One region of the Paenibacillus sp. FSL K6-1096 genome, then DNA from elsewhere that is predicted to be linked to it. Evidence: predicted binding sites of a transcription regulator. Region 1 holds the regulator's gene; each other region holds the start of a gene.
The links. The regulator Rex, encoded in region 1, represses fermentation and respiration genes when NADH is low (regulators of the CRP and FNR family bind a similar motif). The targets are predictions, from matches to a motif close to TTGTGAAATATTTCACAA.

Region 1 (3,141 bases):
ATCACCGCTGACTCCCTTATGGATCAGTGCAGCCAGCCGCATCTCCTCAAACATATCCAGATTGTTGTTGCTGGCCGCACCGTCTGTCCCGAGCGAGACCTTAACCCCTGCTGCGAGCAGCTCAGGCACGCGGGCTACGCCGCTGGCCAGCTTCAGGTTGCTGCCCGGGTTATGCGATACGCCAACGTTATACCGGGCCAGAATGCTAATCTCCTCATCGTTCAGGTGCACACCGTGGGCGATCAGGGAAGGCCGGGTGAACATCCCCAGCTTCTCCAGATGCGCGACCGGACGAAGACCGTAATCGGTTACGTTCTGCTCCACCTCATGGCGCGTCTCGGACATATGTGTATGCATCGGCAGATCGAGATCATGGGCGGCCTGCACGAACTTCACGAAGAACTCAGGCGGACAGGTGTATGGAGCGTGCGGCGAGAGCATCGTTGTGATGCGGCCGTCTGCCTTGCCGTGCCAGTTACGGGCAAACGCGATCGCCTCCGCCAGCTTGTGGTTCTGCACCTCTTCCGGGCAGAGGCCGATAACACCGCGCATCAGCACAGCACGAATACCGGATTGCTCTACCACCTCGGCTACCCGGTCCATATGGTCATACATATCGAGGAAGGTGGTGGTGCCGCCCTTCAGCATCTCCAGCACAGACAGCGCCGTGCCCCAGTAGACATCCTCGCCGGTAAATTTCTCTTCCATCGGCCACATTTTCTCCTGCAGCCAGGACTGAAGCACCATATCGTCCCCATACCCGCGCAGCAGGGACATCGCGGCATGGCCGTGGGTGTTAACCAGACCCGGCATAAAGAGCAGACGGCTGCCGTCAACAATCAGAGCCCCCTCTTCATGGGCAGGCTCAGCTTCACCTATGTAAGTGATCAGATCATCCTCTATGGTCATATATCCGCCAAGTACCGGCTGCTTCGTACCCGGCACCAGGAAGCGTCCGTTCTTAATTATTGTCTTATTGCTGCTCATCTTCAGCCTCTTCCTTTCCATCATGCAAATAATAAGCCAGGCTCTGCAGATCGGTAGTGAAGTCTGCGGCATGAATCCGGATATTGGCAGGCGTCTTCAGAATGACCGGCGCGAAATTCAGAATGGCTTCAATGCCGGAATCCACCAGAATATCCGCTACGTTCTGGGCTTCGCTGTCCGGTACGGTAATAATGCCGATCCGGATGCCCTGTTCGCGGATGGTATCCCCCAGCTCTTCCATCGGCTGTACAACCAGGGAGTTGATCTTCTGGCCCACCTTCGGCGGATAGGCATCGAAGATCGCTGTAATCTTCATCGTATCCTTCAGATAAGCATTGTAGTTGGACAAGGCGTGCCCGAGGTTACCGGCGCCTACCAGTGCAACGTTGATCTGCTGGTCCAGCTTGAGAATATGGCGGATCTTCTCGATCAGATACGAGACATCATAACCGATGCCCTTTCTGCCGAAATCCCCGAAGTATGCCAGGTCCTTGCGGATCTGCGCAGGGTTCAGATCAAGCTTCTGTCCCAGCTCCTGGGAAGAAACGGTGGAGATTTCACGTTTTTGGAGATCGTTCAGGAACCGCAGGTACACTGGGAGCCTGCGGACTACGGCCTCCGATATTTTATCCGATTTCATGCTTTCTCCTCCTCGATTATATGAACCGTTCCCCGCCGCCTTAACGAAACGGCTAAGTCAGCCGGGGAGCGGAACTTCAGGTTAACCTTGTCTTCTTAATAATATCAACAGCAGGTGAATTATGAAACCCCGCCTTCGTCCAGCCACTCGGCGATCCGCGGTACCATCTGGTCGGTCCGCATATGCTCCATCTTGGGTCCGGGCAGGGAATACAGAAAGTACTTCCCATAATAAGATTCAATAACCCTGGTATCATAAACTATAACGATTCCGCGGTCCTGCGCGGTCCGCACGAGCCGTCCGAAGCCTTGCTTGAAGCGGATGACCGCCTGCGGAACAGACAGCTTCATGAACGGATTCTTCTTCTGGGCCTGCAGCAGCTCCGACTTCGCCTCGGCCAGCGGATGATTCGGCGGCTGGAACGGCAGCCGGACAATCGCCAGACAGGTCAGCGCCTCGCCGGGGATGTCCACCCCTTCCCAGAAGCTGCTGGTGCCCAGCAGCACAGAGGCGGTGCTGTCCTGGAAGCGCCGGATCAGCTTATTGCGGCTGCCGCCCTCCACGCCCTGTCCAAGCACAGCTATATCCTCAGGGGCCAGCGCTTCCTTCAGCGGGTCATACACCTGGCGGAGCATCTTGTAGGAGGTGAACAGCACCAGCATCCGGCCACGTGTAACGACAGCGGTCTCCGCAAGGGAGCGCACCAGTGTGTCCACGAAGCGTGCATCCCCTATGCTTCCCTTGACGCTTGGGAAGTCGCGGGGAATAACCAGAAGTGCCTGCTCCCGGTATTTGAAGGGAGAGGGCAGCAATGCGGTCATCAGCCGCCCCTGCTCCGCAGCACCGTCAAGCCCGAGGTTGTCGATCATGAACTGGAAGGATTTGTCCACCGACAGGGTCGCCGAAGTCAGAATCACGCTTTTCTTCTTGTCGAAGAACAGCTCGCGGAGTTGGGCGCTGACATCTACCGGAACGGCATACATCTGCAGCGATTTGCCCTTGTAGTTGCCGCTGCCCTCCAGCCAGTACACGATATTCTCATCATTCAGAGTCATGAAGAAGCGGATCTGGTCCCGGATCGAGGCCAGGTCTTTGAACAGTCCACCGATATCCGTGACCAGACTGTCCGCAGAGGACTGGCTGTCCGTGTCACGCATCTCGCTGAGCATTTTGTCACCCTTGCGGATAATGTCGCTCAGGCTCAGATGAAGGGTCTGCTCAAGGGCGGCCAGCTCCTCCCATTCCTTAGGCTTCTTGCCCGGCTGCAGACGCGTCACCAGCTGTCCGGCTTCACCGGCCGCCGCGTCGCTGCGCTCAGGCAGCAGCGCGAAGAGACGCTCGCTCAGGGCATCCCAGGATTCCTTCACGGTCAGCAGGTCCGGATAGATCCGGTCGATGACCCCGCTCCACTCGGCGGCCTGCTCACTGCCGGAGCTCTGCAGCGTCTGGCGGAGCGCAGGCAGCTGGCCGCTGCGGCTGTCCTTGTACAGGCGGGTCAGCGTATGCGCAACTGT
Region 2 (3,141 bases), 240 kb from region 1:
TCTTGTCAGGTACTTTAAACCATTGCATATTCACGGTACGACGGTTCACCCTTTTCACGTTAATCAGATTGATGGCTGTTACGTTTTGCGATACCGAGTTGCGTCCGTAAGATCCGCAGCCCAGTGTCAGTGAAGGGATATTTGTGTTGTAAATATCGCCGATTGCGCCGTGTGTGGATGGCGAGTTGACGAGAATACGTCCGGTCTGCAGACGGTTCGAGAACTTCATGATCACTTCTTCGTTGTTCGAGTGGATTGCCGAGCTGTGGCCCATGCCGCCGAATTCAACAACCTGAGCTGCGCGTTCGATACCCTGGTCAGCGTTCTTCACTTTGTAGCAGGCCAGAACCGGGCTCAGCTTCTCAGCGGACAGTGGATATTTCGTACCTACGCCTTCAAGCTCAGCCACCAGAATCTTCGTTCCGGCAGGAACCTGGATACCGCACATTTCAGCGATCTTCATTGCGGACTGGCCGACGATGGCCGGGTTAACCGCACATTTCTCAACGTTCATTGCACCGCTGGTCAGCTTGGCAGCTTCTTCTTTATTTACAAAGTAGCAGCCGTTCGCAATCATTTTCTTCTTCACTTGGTCGAAGATGGCTTCTTCAATAATAACTGCCTGTTCGGAAGCACAGATCATACCATGGTCGAAGGATTTCGACAGGATGATGTCGGTTACGGCCTGATCGATATCCGCACTCTTCTCAATGAAGGCAGGAACGTTACCAGGACCTACGCCGAGTGCCGGCTTGCCGCAGCTGTAAGCTGCCTTAACCATTGCCGAACCGCCGGTTGCCAGGATCAGTGCAACGTCAGGATTGTTCATCAGTGCGTTTGTTTTGTCCATTGTAGGAAGCTCGATCCATTGGATGAAGTTCTCAGGAGCACCGGCTTTTACACCTGCGTCATGCAGAATTTTGGCGGCGGCTGCACTACACTCTTGCGCTGAAGGGTGGAAACCGAATATAATAGGATTACGCGTCTTTGCGGAAATCAATGCCTTGAACATCGTGGTGGATGTTGGGTTGGTTACCGGTGTGATACCCATGATGATTCCGACCGGTTCGGCAATCTTCTGGAAGCTGTCGTATGCGTTATCCTCAATAACGCCTACTGTCTTGTCATACTTGATTCCGTGCCAGATATATTCAGTGGAGAAGATGTTCTTCGTAATTTTGTCTTCGTAGACGCCGCGTCCTGTTTCTTCAACAGCCAGCTTCGCCAGGTACATGTGTTTGTCGAGACCGGCAAGTGCCATTGCATGAACGACTGCGTCAGTCTGCTCTTGGTCCAGGCCCATGAACGCTTCTTGGGCTTTCTTTGCTTTATCCACCAAAGTCTGAATATATTCTTCAGCGGTGGTTTGTTTCACTTGGGCGGCGACTTCGTTTTTAACTGCCATCTCCCTCGTCCTCCTGTCAATTTTTAGGTTGTTTTTCTCTACACACTTATCTTAACACATCCCCTTCACCTTGTATAGTGAAATCTTTCACAAAGTATAAAGTTTTTTTTGATTCTTTTTCAAAGCGCTTTCATTCGATTATTTAGAGCCATATATTCCAATAATTATGCAATATTAAATTGAATTTTGTCTAATCTGCAAACGGAAATCGTGCGGTTGAGTACGAAAAAGCTTGATTTGTCTTAGAGTTGGAGGAATGGGGATAGGCTGGGCGCTGCGGACAGGGAGCGAATGTCTGAAGAGTCATGATCGGACCAGGGGTGTGCCTGTCATGATCGGGCCGGGAAGCCGTCCCCCTCCCACGCTGCTTCTGCCGAAAGTGTGCTGGTGCGGGAAACGGAGGGGCGGCGCTGTAGTAGCCAAATGGGTAAGTATGAGGGGCTTTAATGCCCCTCGGTTCAGTGGATGTGGGCGATCAAGCCAATTGTGGTGCATTTATACACCTGATTTCAGCGAACACAGCCGATCGAGCCAAATGTGGTGCATTTATACACCTGATTTCAACGAACGCAGCCGATCGAGACGAATGAGGTGCATTTATACACCTGATTCCACCAAGAGGCCAAAAGCAGCCTCCCCTCTCGTCTCAGGCGCACCAGTGCACCTGAGCCGCTTCACTATTACCGCTGCCCACCATCGCCGCCGCCATCCAGATTCCCCAGTATCCGGTTCCAGGCGCCGAAGGGAAAGTCGGGATTGCCCGCGCTGCGCAGCGAGTAAGCATCCTCCCCTTCGCACACCCATCCGTAAGGCGGCTGCTCGCGCCAGTGCCGGTCCAGCCTGTCCCACAGGTACGGTTCAGCGAGCAGCGGATGCGCGGGCCATGCGGCCAGCTCATCTGCGCTATAGAGCCCCGACAGCTGGCGCATCTCCATCCCCTGCCGGACGATCGCCTCCAGCTCTGCGGGCGAGTCATAACCTACGAAGCGCTGGAGCAGCAGAGCCGGAATCCACTCCGGCACGCCCGTCCGCGCAGCGGTCTGCTGTGACAGCCGCTGCCACTCGTCCAGCCGCAGGACGAACGGGTGGAAATGCGCCTCATCATCCCAAGCGATCTCGGTCAGTTCCCCTTCGCCGTCCTCCAGCAGCAGTGAGATGTAGCTGAAGTCGTCGCCGGTCTCCAGCACCAGGCTCACCTCGTCCGTTACCGGCAGGCTAATTGGCTCCTCCTCCAGCTCCGGGTAGGCAAAATCATCCTGCAGCCGCCAATCATAACGGGCCCAGAATGTTTTGTCATGCGCAAGCGTAAGATCCAGCATGAAGACGATACCTCCTAGTAAGTAAATAATATTCAGTAGTTACTCTCTTGATCATGCCAAAGGATCAGCGCTGAAGTCAAGAAGCGCCGCAATAGCCGCAACAAACGCAGGGCGGGGAGAGCGCATCGCTGCGTTCTCCCCGCCCTGTTGTTGTCCCTCTAATCCGGGACGCCCTCCTAATTTACTCTACTCCACCTTAATCGAATTGAAGAATTTCTCCTGTACGGTTGCAGCCGCTGCATCCAGCTGGGCCTTGGAATCTGTTCCTTCCTTGGCGAACAGCTCCTGGATTACGTTGGACATCGTAGCGTAGTAATCCTGAGTGTTGTACTGGGCTTCTGGCTTACCGTCCAGCAGTGCCATAATTTCCGGGCTGTACTGATAGACGATATCGTATTTGTCATAGATGGCTTTGGT
Region 3 (3,141 bases), 2.8 Mb from region 1:
GCTATTCCGACAAAATCCGCTTCTGGCCCTCCAAGGCACGGATCGGTGCGATATTCTGGGTGAATTCCAGCGTTCCCATATACCGCCCGTCTGCATCACGCACGGCAAAGTACCGGATATAGATGAACTTGTCCTTGATGTTAATCCAGAAGTCCTCAGCATCCTTTACGCCCGCCTTGAAATCAGCCAGCAGCTTCTCCACAACATGCACGCTCTGCGGCGGATGGCAGTTCTGCACCGTGCGGCCGATCACAGCCTTCGTCCGGGCAAAGATCCGTTCCTTGCCGTGCGAGAAGTAGCGGACGACATCGTTCTCATCGATAAAAGTGAGGTCCACCGGCAGGTGATTCATCAGCGTCTCCAGCTGGTGGAGCGACAGCAGCCCGGTCTCGAACCGGATGAAGCCCTGCGGCGACAGCCCTTCCCCTTCCGCCGCCGGCACCTCTGCACCCTCAGGCTCAGCAGCGCGTTCCGGTATCCACTCCTGCTCCGGGGCTGCCAGGCAGAAGCCGATCTCGGCGCTCTCCCGGGCGATCCGCACCCACTCATCCTCGGTCAGCTTATCCAGCGCCATCGGCAAGAGAATATTCTCTTCCTTGAAGATCATCTCATTGACTTCCTTGATAATCTCTTCCAGTGAGGCTGCGATCTGCTCTGTCTCCCCGTTGAAGGTGTTAAGTGCCTTCTTCGCTTCCTTAATCATGCTGCGGATGCCGTCATCGACGCCCCACATGACCTTGGTCGGGCCATAAATGCCGTACTTCTCCAGGTAAGGGAACAGCAGATTCTCCTTGCGGCTGTAGTGCTTGTCGAGATCCAGCAGCAGGCTTAAGTCCTCCAGCAGCTTGTAAATCATCTCATCGCTGGCCTTCTTCTTGAACTTGTCCTTATGCAGCTCCAGCCGGAAGTTAACCAGCCGCTCGATTTCCCGGTTCTCCAGCTTGAAGGTATGCACGGGGTGGCCGGGCTGCTCCTCAGGCTTCGAAGAACGGTGAATCTGCTCAATCGAGCCTTTGAAGATGGCGGTATGCACGGAGCAGAGCCGCTGTACCTCCTCTACCGGAATACCTTCCTCTGTCATCAGAGAGTGTTCCATGGCGGAGATTTCCGCGACCGTCACATCACCTACCGCCTCTTCAAAACGCGCCTTGACCTCCTCCACACTTTTGCCGGCATGAAGCTCCTTGATGATCTCCCGCAGCATCGCCTGACGGCGCGTCTGCTCCGGGACACCGGCCTCGCGGTTATTAATCAGCTCGCTCATATTCTTCTCTCCTTCTATTCGATAATCTCGAAGCCGCGGCTCTCAAAGGCCCGCCGAACGGTCTCCGGCTCTATACGCTTTAACTTCATGCCCTTGGACAGCGTCATGAACCGTCCTGCCGTCTGCAGCATTCCAGGCTTGGTAATGTCACGGAAGCCCAGCTCCACCATAATATCCACAACCTCCGGGTGCCTGTTCACCAGTTCGAAGACCGGTTCATCCAGCCTAAACGTTTTGCTCATTGTTTTGCCCACCTCACAAGTGAGAATTCTTCTCACTCACAGCTTAGCATAGGGCATGGAGTCACATTGTGATTGCAGTCACAAATTGACCCCACAAAGTGAAGCTATAGCGCAGGTGATAACTCAGATACTTTGCGGGGACCCCAAAACATACAAAACACCCCACAAAGTGAAGCTGTAGCTTCGATGATGACTCAGGTACTTTGCGGGGACCCCAAAACATATAAATTCTCAACTAAAAAAAGCTGCCCCCCGCTATGAACAGCAAGGGACAGCCACGATATGAGTCTGATTAGAATGACAGCGATTTGCTTAGATTATAGCTGTTACGCAGTTCATGCGAGATTCGCATGCTGCAGAATTTAGGGCCGCACATGGAGCAGAAATGCGCCTGCTTCGCCCCCTCTGCCGGAAGAGTCTCGTCATGATACGCGAGCGCTCTTTCCGGGTCCAGGGAGAGATGGAACTGATCCCGCCAGCGGAACTCGAACCGCGCTTTGGACAAAGCATCGTCCCTGTCCTGCGCACCCGGATGACCTTTGGCGAGGTCTGCGGCATGTGCAGCAATTTTATAGGTAATCACGCCTTCGCGTACATCATTCCTGTCCGGCAGGCCCAAATGCTCCTTGGGCGTTACGTAACACAGCATCGACGTACCCATCGAGCCGATCATTGCGGCCCCTATAGCCGAGGTGATATGGTCATACCCTGGCGCAATGTCCGTAGTCAGCGGCCCCAGCGTATAGAAGGGGGCTTCCCGGCAAATCTCAAGCTGCTTATCCATATTCTCCTTGATCTTATGCATCGGCACATGCCCCGGGCCTTCTACCATCACCTGAACGTCATGCTTCCAGGCAAGTAGCGTCAGCTCTCCCAGCGTCTCCAGTTCGGCGAATTGGGCTTCGTCATTAGCATCGGCAATGGAGCCGGGCCGCAGTCCGTCCCCCAGCGAGAAGGCCACATCATAACTCTTCATAATCTCACATATGTCTTCAAAGTGGGTGTACAGGAAGTTCTCCTGCTGATGGGCCAGGCACCACGCAGCCATAATGGAGCCGCCCCGCGATACAATACCGGTCATTCTCCGGGAGGTCAGCGGGATATAGCGCAGCAGCACCCCGGCATGAATGGTGAAGTAGTCCACCCCCTGCTCCGCCTGTTCAATCAGCGTATCGCGGTACAGCTCCCAGGTTAGATCCTCCGCGATGCCATTCACCTTCTCCAGGGCTTGGTACAAGGGCACCGTGCCGACAGGCACAGGTGAATTGCGGATGATCCATTCCCGGGTGGTATGAATGTTCGCGCCGGTGGACAGATCCATAATGGTGTCGGCTCCCCAGCGGGTAGCCCACCGCATCTTCTCTACTTCCTCCTCAATGGAAGAAGAGACTGCCGAATTTCCGATGTTCGCATTGATCTTCACCAGAAAGCTGCGGCCAATGATCATCGGCTCGCTCTCCGGGTGATTAATGTTGGCCGGAATAATGGCCCGGCCCGCAGCAACCTCATCCCTTACGAATTCCGGCCGGGTATTCTCGCGGATCGCGATGAACTCCATTTCCGGTGTAATGATTCCTTGCCGGGCATAATGCATTTGCGTTACATTGCGCCCGGCCTGCGCCCGGAGGGGCTTCC
Region 4 (3,141 bases), 3.4 Mb from region 1:
TTCCAGTCGTAGGAATCCACATTCCAGTCCCACAGATGATAGCCCTGGCTGAGAACCTTATCCCGGAAGGACTTGGTGAAATAAGGCTTGCTTCCGTAAGGGGTACGGATCAGTGTAGTGCTGGCTCCCGTCAGCTTCTTCAGCGTCGCATTCGCCCCTGACATCTCGCCAAGCGCTGCTGCCGGAGAGGCATAGAACTTCTCTTTGCGGTGGGTTACCCCGTGCAGGGCCAAGCCATAGCCTTCCTTCGCAATCCGCTTCACCTGGGCCGGATGCTGGTTCATATTATTCCCCAGCATAAAGAAAGTGGCCTGCACGTCATACTTGCTCAGGATATCCAGCAGCTCCCCCGTTGTCGCCGACGGGCCATCGTCAAAGGTCAGATACACCGTCCGGCCCGGCTTGCCCGGTTCCGCCGGTTTAGCCGGAGTGGCCGGGGCCACCGGAGCCTTCGGCTTCAGCTCTGCAGCATATTTACCGGTGAACTCCGCATCGCTAAGCTTGGCCGAGCCGTCCTTCACACGCAGTAAATATTTATCACCTGCATAGGAAATGCTATATCCGAGATACGCGCTAACTTTCAGCGGAGCCATCAGTTTGCCGTCCTGCAGGAAGGTGCTCATCGGCACAGTCTGGCCGTCCTTCAGCACCGCGCCCCCATCCTTGTTCAAGAGGGTAAGCGAACCCGTCCCTCCGGCTATGTGAATTTTTCCGTCCGCAAGGCCGGTCAGGGTCCATTTCAATTCATCCGCAAGCGAACGGAGAGGAACATAATAGGTGTCTTTTACCGATACAGCTTCAATGGCACTCACTTTATCGTTTATTCCAAGCTTAAGCGCAGCTCCCTTGGCTTCGGCGTTCACCGGGCTCTGCACCAGACCGGTCAGCAGGAATAAGGACATGAATAATAGCATGAATTTTTTGATACGCACAGCAGCAGTCTCCAATCTATGTATATTTGTCTATCACTTTATCACATATACAATTAACGTAATTTGAGAGATTGTAACCGCAAGCTAAAAAAATGTTACTATCCAGCAATGATAAATGATGGTCCGGCAAAATGTTCAGAGAGCGCCCCTTTCCCGTCGGATGCTGTCGCACCAGGCAGTCCGGGGTTAAATCGGGGGTTTTTGCCCCCTATTAAATGTGACAAATTTAATAACAATTATGAAATATTGAACAAAGATTGAACAACCTTAAAATTAGCTAAAGTGCGCCACTACAGTGATCTTTATCATACCCTTATGTACTTGTAACAAATTGCTCACACATATTTAACTTGTTAGCCATTTTTAAGGACTAATTTATCTAAATATACAAAATATGTATTTTGCATTATGGGTAAGTAGTTCTTACTATAGATACAGATCAAGTGTAAGCCCATTAATGAATGGCGAATGAAAAGTAGTATTGAAGGAAGGAGTTCTATATGAAGAAAAAGGGACCGTTATACGCTTTGTTTCTAAGCCTGATCCTTCTCCTGCCGGGATGCAGTTCACTCACTGTTCTCAACCCGAAGGGGCCGTCTGCCAGGACGTTATCTGACACCATCATTCTCTCGATTATTGTAATGCTTGGTGTACTGGCTGTTGTCTACATCTTATATGTTTTTGTACTGGTGAAATACCGTGCGAAGAAAAGCAATGAGGGGTACATTCCTGAGCATGAGGAGGGCAACAAGGTACTGGAAGCGATCTGGATTATCATCCCGATCATTATCGTAGCCTTCCTGTCCGTTGTAACCGTCAAGACAACAACCAAAGTAGAGAACGTGGCCGCGGAATATAACGATCAGAAGCCGCTGGTCATTTACGCTTCCTCCTCGAACTGGAAATGGCATTTCAGTTACCCGGAAGAAGGCATCGAGACGGTCAACTACGTGAACCTTCCGGTGCACCGTGCAGTTGAATTCAGAATGTACTCCTTCGGGACCATCACCTCTCTGTGGATTCCGCAGCTTGCGGGCCAGAAGTACGCTATGAGCGATATGCTTACGACGCTGCATCTGTCCGCTGATACCGAGGGCTCTTATATCGGCAAGAATGCCAACTTCAGCGGTAAAGGCTTCGCCCACATGGAATTCGAAGCCCTTGTCCTGAGCAGCCAGAAGTACGATGAATGGGTGAAGGAAGTGAAGGAGACCGCTCCGAAGCTGACTGAGGATGAATTCAAGGGCCTGCTGGCCGCTGAGCACCTCGGACGCAAAACCTACTCATCCACCCATCTGGAGTTCAGTCCTCCTCCTGGAGAGCACAGCGAGCATATGAGCGGCGGCGGTAAAGAGATGGACATGGACAACGGCAGCCAGGAGCATCAGGATAACAAAGAGATACATCCTTCTCCCGAACCGTCCAGCGGCACCGAATTTGACAGCAAGCCTGATCCGGAAGTGGATGAGCCGCTGCCAAGCTCCCCCGTCGATGAGAGCACACATGAAGGACACTAGCTCTGAGAGGAGCTTAATGCAACACACTGAAAGGAGCCACCCTAATGGATTTAGACAAATTTAAGGTTCACGGCGAACCCCTGATCTATGGCGCCATGGTCAGCATCGCGCTGGCCACCATCGGGATCATCGTCGGGCTTACCTATTTCAAGAAATGGCGGTACCTGTGGCGTGAATGGTTAACCACGGTCGATCACAAAAAGATCGGCGTCATGTACATCCTCGCGGCGCTGCTCATGCTATTCCGCGGCGGTGTGGACGCCATGATGATGCGGCTGCAGACCGCTGCCCCGGAAATGAAGTTCCTGGATGCGCAGCACTACAACGAGGTCTTCACGACCCACGGTCTGATCATGATCCTGTTCATGGCGATGCCGTTCATTATCGGTCTGATGAACGTGATCATTCCGCTGCAGATCGGCGCGCGCGACGTCGCGTTCCCGCGGCTTAACGCCGTCAGCTTCTGGCTCTTCTTCTTCGGAGCCATGCTGCTCAATATCTCCTTCGTCATCGGCGGATCGCCGGATGCCGGATGGTCAGCGTACTTCCCGCTGGCAAGTATTGAGTTCAGCCCGACCGTCGGCAACAACTATTACTCCCTGGCGCTGCAGATTTCCGGTATCGGGACGCTGATCACAGGGGTGAACTTCATTGTAACGATTCTGAAGATGCGGGCCCCAGGCATGACGCTG

Region 2: the regulator Rex is predicted to act here: its motif matches at 1,481-1,498, upstream of adhE (bifunctional acetaldehyde-CoA/alcohol dehydrogenase).
Region 3: the regulator Rex is predicted to act here: its motif matches at 1,573-1,590, upstream of MHI24_RS17220 (DUF1858 domain-containing protein).
Region 4: the regulator Rex is predicted to act here: its motif matches at 1,169-1,186, upstream of qoxA (cytochrome aa3 quinol oxidase subunit II).

The regions. Positions count from the first base shown of each region.
Region 1 is NZ_CP150274.1:1,039,992-1,043,132, forward strand. Features, by position in the region: gene MHI24_RS04655 (amidohydrolase) at 1-987, opposite strand, end outside; gene MHI24_RS04660 (redox-sensing transcriptional repressor Rex) at 974-1,627, opposite strand; gene dinG (ATP-dependent DNA helicase DinG) at 1,747-3,141, opposite strand, start outside.
Region 2 is NZ_CP150274.1:1,282,565-1,285,705, forward strand. Features, by position in the region: gene adhE (bifunctional acetaldehyde-CoA/alcohol dehydrogenase) at 1-1,405, opposite strand, end outside; gene MHI24_RS05885 (hypothetical protein) at 2,086-2,724, opposite strand; gene MHI24_RS05890 (extracellular solute-binding protein) at 2,911-3,141, opposite strand, start outside.
Region 3 is NZ_CP150274.1:3,843,847-3,846,987, reverse strand. Features, by position in the region: gene MHI24_RS17225 (DUF438 domain-containing protein) at 2-1,264, opposite strand; gene MHI24_RS17220 (DUF1858 domain-containing protein) at 1,279-1,506, opposite strand; gene thiC (phosphomethylpyrimidine synthase ThiC) at 1,799-3,141, opposite strand, start outside.
Region 4 is NZ_CP150274.1:4,817,053-4,820,193, reverse strand. Features, by position in the region: gene MHI24_RS21245 (polysaccharide deacetylase family protein) at 1-932, opposite strand, end outside; gene qoxA (cytochrome aa3 quinol oxidase subunit II) at 1,433-2,449, shown strand; gene qoxB (cytochrome aa3 quinol oxidase subunit I) at 2,494-3,141, shown strand, end outside.